Regions from separate parts of the Thalassotalea euphylliae genome, predicted to be linked through region 3. Evidence: predicted binding sites of a transcription regulator. Region 3 holds the regulator's gene; each other region holds the start of a gene.

Region 1 (2,271 bases), 440 kb from region 3:
GACGGCCGTTTTGGTCAGTTACTGTCACCCGATTTGGTGACATGCCTTGTACCGCAGAGGCAATAATATCAACGACTGAGTCTACTTCTTCTTCAGAAAGCACTCGACCGCGAGCTAGGGTTAGTACAACAGTTGCAGAAGGCGATTTTTGTTTGCGGGCAAAAACATTTTCACGCGGGATCGCTAATAATACTTTAGCGCGTTGAATAGACTGTAACTGCTCAATCGTAAATGCCAACTGTTTTTCACGGCTGTGCTTTAAACGCTCACTTTCTAACCGTTGGCTAACACCAAAGCCCATGTCTTGCATGATAATATCTGTGCCTTCAGACGGCTCGTCAGTCAGGCCTTGGCGGGCAAGCAGTAATTTAATGTCTTGGTATTCGTCTGCGCGAACCGATATGGTGTTATTCGCCTGTTTGTAGTCAACTTGGTTGGCATCCAAGAAGTCCATTGTTTCGATAAGCTGCTGGGTAGGTAGCTTGGACAGAATGCGGTACTCTGGCTGATTGGCCCACATGATCACAAAAACAGCAATCGCTAAACAAATGGCCAATGCCATAATTAACGTTAACTGCCTTAATACATCAACATTGCCTAACGAAGCAGCAAAACCTGACTTCTGCTCTTCGACCATATCATTGTCTTGGGCGACAAGATCTGAGCCATCTGTGGTTGCCATTGCTGTGGAATTATTGTCAGCCACTTTACATCTCCGCTAATTGACTACTTGAGTGCACACTAAATTTCAGCGCGCATTATACTGGCATACTCATGATTTCTTTATAGGCTTCGACAAACTTATTTCTCACCTGCACGGTTGCTTCGAAGGCAACGCTGGATTTTTGTGCAGCTATCATAGTTTCAGCCAAGGTAACGCGATCGTCACCCATTTCAAAGGCTGTGCGTTTCTGCCCTGCATCTTGCTGCAAACCGTTCACAGTATCAATAGCTTGTTTAAAAACATTGCCAAAATCAGAAGATGAAGCGTTTACTTGCTGCATTGACTCCATCGGCATCGCGCGATTGCCTGTTGCTTGTACAGACATGGCTTGCATTTGTGCAAGTAAAGAATTTGCTTTGATATCCATGACGGTTCACCTCTGTCAAAAAACTGTTGTTTAATTCACCAACTAATTACTTACCTTGTAAAGCAAGCATAGTGCCAATCAAACAGAACAGAATTTATTAGAGTTAACCACTTGTAATTTAATCAATTAACAATGAGGTTTAGAGGAATTAGAACGACTAAACAACAATAAACTGGCGTCAAAAAGAGGTGCCACATCAGGCGATGGAATTAACCTGATGTGGCTGGTGGAATGATGGTGGAACTAACTGAAAAATTGCTAAGCAGGTACTAAATAAGTACGAAGCAAGTTTAGGCAGTTACTAGGCCGGTATTTCGATACCTGAGTCACGCATTTTGGCAATTTTGTAACGTAAGGTTCTTGGGCTGATCCCTAACCGCTCAGCCACTGCCTTTCGACTGCCTTGGCATGCTTGCAAGGTATCTAAAATAATTTGATGCTCTTGCTGCTTAAGCTCATTACCGAGTTTTTCTTCTTTTTCATGTTCAATGTCAGTAGTGACTTGAATTTGCGTGTCGAAGTTTTCAATTAATATGTCTCCCGCATTGATAAGCTGTTCAGAATGCAGAATTAGCGCCCGTTGCATCACATTATCCAACTCGCGCACATTGCCTGGCCATTGATAAGCCAGCATTTTGCTGCGCGCACATGCGCTAAACTCTGGCATTGTCTGGCCGTTGCGCTGGCTATGAATATGCGCCAAATGTTTGGCTAACGGTAAAATATCATCACGGCGCTCTGCCAGTGGCAACCAAGTTAATGGGAATACATTGAGTCGATAATATAAATCTTCTCGGAAAACGCCTTCACGAACGGCATCTTTTAAATCGCGGTTGCTAGTGGCAATAACCCGTACATCAAGCGAGATGGTTTTGCGGCCACCTAAGCGCTCAACTTCGCGCTCTTGCAGCACCCGCAGAATTTTAGCTTGTAAGCCTAAGTCCATTTCAGTGATTTCATCGAGTAAAATCGTGCCGCCTTGGGCTTGCTCGAACTTGCCTGGGCAAGCAGAAATAGCCCCCGTAAATGCGCCTTTTTCGTAACCAAATAGCGTAGCTTCCAGCATATTCTCTGGGATAGCCGCGCAGTTAATGGCAATAAAAGGCGCCTCTTTGCGCGCAGAATGATTGTGCACATATTGAGCTAGCACTTCTTTACCCGAGCCACTTGGTCCCAAAAC
Region 2 (2,271 bases), 1.4 Mb from region 3:
TTAAAGCAGACAGGCTGTAAAAATTCAGCGCAGGTGGTGTGTCAATGTAAATGCGGTCAAAATCATCACGCAAAGTCGCTAGTGCATCGCGTAATTTATAGATTTTGTGACGACTATCGAGTTCACTTTCAAGTTCTTTAATTCGCTCAGAGCCACGAATAATAAACAAGTTCTCGTAACTCGTTGGTTGGCAATACTCAATGATAGGACGTTTGCGTAAATGAAAGGTAATGGTCTGTTCAAATAGCGCCGCGATAGAGTCATCATCACCAATATCAAGCGCGGATAAATAAGAAGAGGTATTGCACTGCGTATCCAGATCTAACACTAAGGTACGTAAACCATCTGCAGCCGACATCGCTGCAAGATTAACAGCAAGGCTTGATTTACCTACCCCACCCTTTTTATTAAAAAGCACTCGGATCATGAACTTCCCTATCAACTCTTTGTAAGTAGTAACAATTAATACTTACTCACGTTAACAAATAATAAGCAACGTCGCTATGTCGAAAATGACTAAATAAGTTCAACTATTGCTGACAATAACCTGAGTAACGCAGCGGTGGCGGTGGTTTTATTGAAATAACCGAGTGACTAGCTGATCTGCTTTATAGCTTTAGGCAAATCAGCATTCACACTACTAGCCTTGCATTAGCTTAACGGCGAGATTTACGCACCGCGACGCCAAGTAAAACTAAACCAAGCAAGGCTAAGGTATCTGGCTCTGGAATTTCAGCACTGTTTGGGCGGCCAGCTAGGCTTGAAAAACGTGCGGTTTGACTCTCTGTGTAAAAGCCAACATGACCAGTGGTAAAGCTATTATCGGTAAATGACTGCTCTACACCACCTAAGCTAAATGAAATTTCCTCACCTGAACGTGCAACGCTAAAGCGATAATTAATATCATCTTGCCAAAACAATTCCTGCTCGAACAAGGTGCTTGAAACACCATCAACTTCTTTTACTAAAAACAGACCACTTGAGACGGAGAATCGGCCGTCTGCGCGGTCACCACGATCGTTTAAGCCACCTTGCTCCCAACCCAAGCGGTAGTGATTTCGTTCGTCCTGCCAGCCAAACACAACACCGAGAATATCGTCATCATCAAATAAATCCGAAGTCGGTGTCATAAAACCACTAAATACAAAATCACCATCAAAGATAAAATCACTAATTAAAGCGCCATTGGCATTGTTATTTTGTATTGCTTGATTGCCATTTGCACTGGTAATACCTTGCGAGCCGCCACGTGCAGGAGATTCTGCCAATGTCCACAAACTGGTATCAATAATAATATTGGCTTGCGCATTAGTAAAAGTTAGGAATAAAGATAAAAATGAAAGGCTTTTAAAAGACTTCAACATGCTACAACCTAAAACAAGTTAATTAAAAGATAAAACAATAATGTTTTCTATGTTAAACAAATAGTTAGTTTGTTTAACATGATAGTTAACATGTGCTTTAGCAAAAACAACACCATTATAAAAAACATCTAATTATCATAGAGTTAAAGTTCGACTTTTTTCTCAACAAAAGACGGTGTTAAATAATCTGACACTTACTAGTAATTATTTACTGCTCAATAACTTAAATAGTTAGAAGCCAGGTATCAGCCAGCTACCACCTAAGAAAAACAGCCGCCTTGAGTGAAGAGCACTATACTTAATAGACAGCACCTAAAGTAAAACAAAGCGCCTGAGTCAACGCAGGGCATTACCTTCAGCTAAGTATTATTAAATCAGCTAGCTGAGTTTTGCCGTAACATCGCCTGACCAAATAGGCTGGAGGTTGATACCAACAACAAGTGTTCAAACCAACATTAGTGGAAGGCTTTCGACATTGCGCACCATGAGTAATCGGCTAATAATCATACTATTGTCAGTGTTTTTTACACCGCCTGTTACTCTGTTTGCCCAAGACACTGCTTCGCATGCCGAAGGTTGTGTAGTTACCGCATCGGTATCGCCAGATTTTCCCAAAGGTTTACACGCCAAATATATGCGCTACCTCGGCCAAAAGCTCAACCTGAAAGTCAATATCAAACCTATGCCATTGGCGCGGCGAATCAAGGAGCTTGAGAAAGGCACTATCGATATCATTATTCTCAACTACCGAGAAAATCCAGCACTCACCTTTTTGCAACCCGCCTACAGCCCAATTACCGAGTACCTTTTCGTCAATCACGATGACAAAGATAAAATCACCAATTATCGGCAACTCATCAACGCTGCCATTGGCTTAAACACTGGCTCAGAAGTCTTCCCAATATTT
Region 3 (2,271 bases):
TATTTTGCTAGATGAACCTTTTGCTGGTGTAGACCCAATTTCAGTTGGTGATATTAAAAAGATTATTTTGCATTTAAAGCAGCGTGGCATTGGCGTTTTGATCACTGACCACAATGTCCGCGAAACACTTGATGTGTGTGAGCATGCATATATCGTTAGTCACGGAGAATTAATCGCTGAAGGTGATTCAGAACAAATTTTGGCGAATCAGCAAGTAAGAGATGTATACCTAGGTGAGCAATTCACGCTATAGTTAAATCATTAGCGTTTTACTTGAATAAAAGAATACAACAAAAGGAAACCGTTAGACTTAAATGCGTCCATCATTGCAGTTAAAAATTGGTCAGCAACTTACGATGACGCCGCAACTTCAGCAGGCTATCAAGTTACTACAATTATCAACATTAGACCTTCAACAAGAGATTCAAGAAGCGCTGGAGAGCAATCCACTGCTTGAAGTGGATGAGTCGGCGAGTGCCTCATCGGAAAGTAATGACAGCGAGTCTATAGACGATGCTTATTCTGCTACGGCAACGACCGAGCAGGTGACAACAGATGGTTCTGAAGATGCTATGCCTACCGCTGATGAGGTCAGCACTACTGAGGCGATGGAAAAAAATGACATTCCAGAAGAGTTGAGTATTGATACCACTTGGGATGAGTCATTTAGTGCAGGTGTAAGTAGCTCAGGCATTGGCACTGCAGGCAGTGATGACTACGTTTATCAAGGTGAAACCACCGATTCTATTCAAGACCACTTGCACTGGCAAATGGAGCTAACACCCTTTAGTGAAACCGATGAAGCCATTGCTATGGCAATTATCGATGCCGTTGACGATGCTGGTTACCTAACCGTTTCTGCCGAAGATATTTTGGAAAGTCTAGGTCTTGAAGAAGTTGAACTTGATGAAGTTGAAGCGGTATTAAAGCGTATTAATATGTTCGATCCTATTGGGGTCGCAGCGCGCTCTATTCCTGAATGTTTATTGATTCAATTGAATCAGTTCGATAACGACACACCGTATTTAGCAGAAAGTAAGCTGATCATTAGCGAGCACATTGATTTATTGGGTAATCGTGACTATCGTCAAATAATGCGAAAAACCAAGCTCAAGGAAGACCAGCTGCGCGAGGCACTGCGCCTGATCCAGTCGTTAAACCCAAGACCTGGTGATGCGGTAGTGCAAGGTGATGATCAGTACGTTATCCCAGATGTTTCTGTGGAAAAGAAAAATGGTCGCTGGGTGGTTGAGCTTAATCCAAGTACAGCACCAAGATTATCAATTAACCAGCAATACGCAGCGATGACCAAAAGTATGAAGTCATCGGACGATAATCAGTTTATCCGTTCAAACCTGCAAGAAGCCAAATGGTTTATTAAAAGTTTAGAAAGCCGCAACGAAACGCTACTAAAAGTGTCAAACTGTATTGTTCAGCGTCAGCAAGGCTTTTTCGAATACGGGCCAGAAGCGATGCGCCCGATGGTGTTAAACGACATCGCAGAAGCGGTTGATATGCATGAGTCAACCATATCGCGTGTAACCACGCAAAAATTCATGCACACGCCTAGAGGTATTTTCGAATTAAAATACTTCTTTTCTAGTCATGTTAGTACGGAAAATGGAGGGGAATGTTCATCTACTGCTATCAGAGCATTAATTAAAAAGCTTGTCTCAGCAGAAACTCCATCGAAACCATTAAGTGATAGCAAAATGGCGGAACTATTAGCAGAGCAAGGGATTAATGTTGCGCGACGGACAATAGCTAAGTACCGAGAGTCCTTATCTATTCCACCGTCAAATCAAAGAAAAAGTCTACTTTAAGTATTCAAGCAATGAGGAATAAAGCTTATGCAAATTAATTTATCAGGCCACCACGTAGAAGTGACAGATTCATTACGCGATTTCGTTAACACTAAGTTTGCAAAGCTGGAGCGACATTTCGATCACATCAACAATGTATACGTCGTTCTTACCGTAGAAAAATTAAACCAAAAAGCCGAGGCGACAGTTCACCTCAACGGCACAGAGGTTCACGCCTCAGCACAAAATCAAGACATGTACGCATCAATTGACTCGCTCATTGATAAACTTGACCGCCAAATCCTTAAATACAAAGGAAAAATTACTCAGCATTAAACTATGAAGCTGCAAGATATACTAACCGAGGACTGCACATCCTGTGCAGTCCCACTGTCAAGCAAAAAGAAAATCCTCGAGCAAATTTGCAGTATTGCAACTAGTCACATCCCTGAACACTCAACATTTGAAT

The links. The regulator sigma-54, encoded in region 3, starts transcription at its own class of promoters, with help from an activator protein. The targets are predictions, from matches to a motif close to GTTGGCACGNNNNTNGNNT.
Region 1: a site for sigma-54 is predicted at 1,152-1,170, ahead of fliE (flagellar hook-basal body complex protein FliE). Genes of this name have one in related genera too.
Region 2: a site for sigma-54 is predicted at 1,600-1,618, ahead of DXX94_RS14110 (PEP-CTERM sorting domain-containing protein). Genes of this name have one in related genera too.

The regions. Positions count from the first base shown of each region.
Region 1 covers NZ_QUOT01000001.1:1,316,221-1,318,491, forward strand. The annotation lists gene fliF (flagellar basal-body MS-ring/collar protein FliF) at 1-706, opposite strand, end outside; gene fliE (flagellar hook-basal body complex protein FliE) at 759-1,091, opposite strand; gene DXX94_RS05840 (sigma-54-dependent transcriptional regulator) at 1,393-2,271, opposite strand, start outside.
Region 2 covers NZ_QUOT01000001.1:3,198,617-3,200,887, reverse strand. The annotation lists gene DXX94_RS14115 (ParA family protein) at 1-427, opposite strand, end outside; gene DXX94_RS14110 (PEP-CTERM sorting domain-containing protein) at 657-1,364, opposite strand; gene DXX94_RS14105 (substrate-binding periplasmic protein) at 1,882-2,271, shown strand, end outside.
Region 3 covers NZ_QUOT01000001.1:1,759,960-1,762,230, reverse strand. The annotation lists gene lptB (LPS export ABC transporter ATP-binding protein) at 1-253, shown strand, start outside; gene DXX94_RS07920 (RNA polymerase factor sigma-54) at 315-1,823, shown strand; gene hpf (ribosome hibernation promoting factor) at 1,851-2,138, shown strand; gene ptsN (PTS IIA-like nitrogen regulatory protein PtsN) at 2,142-2,271, shown strand, end outside.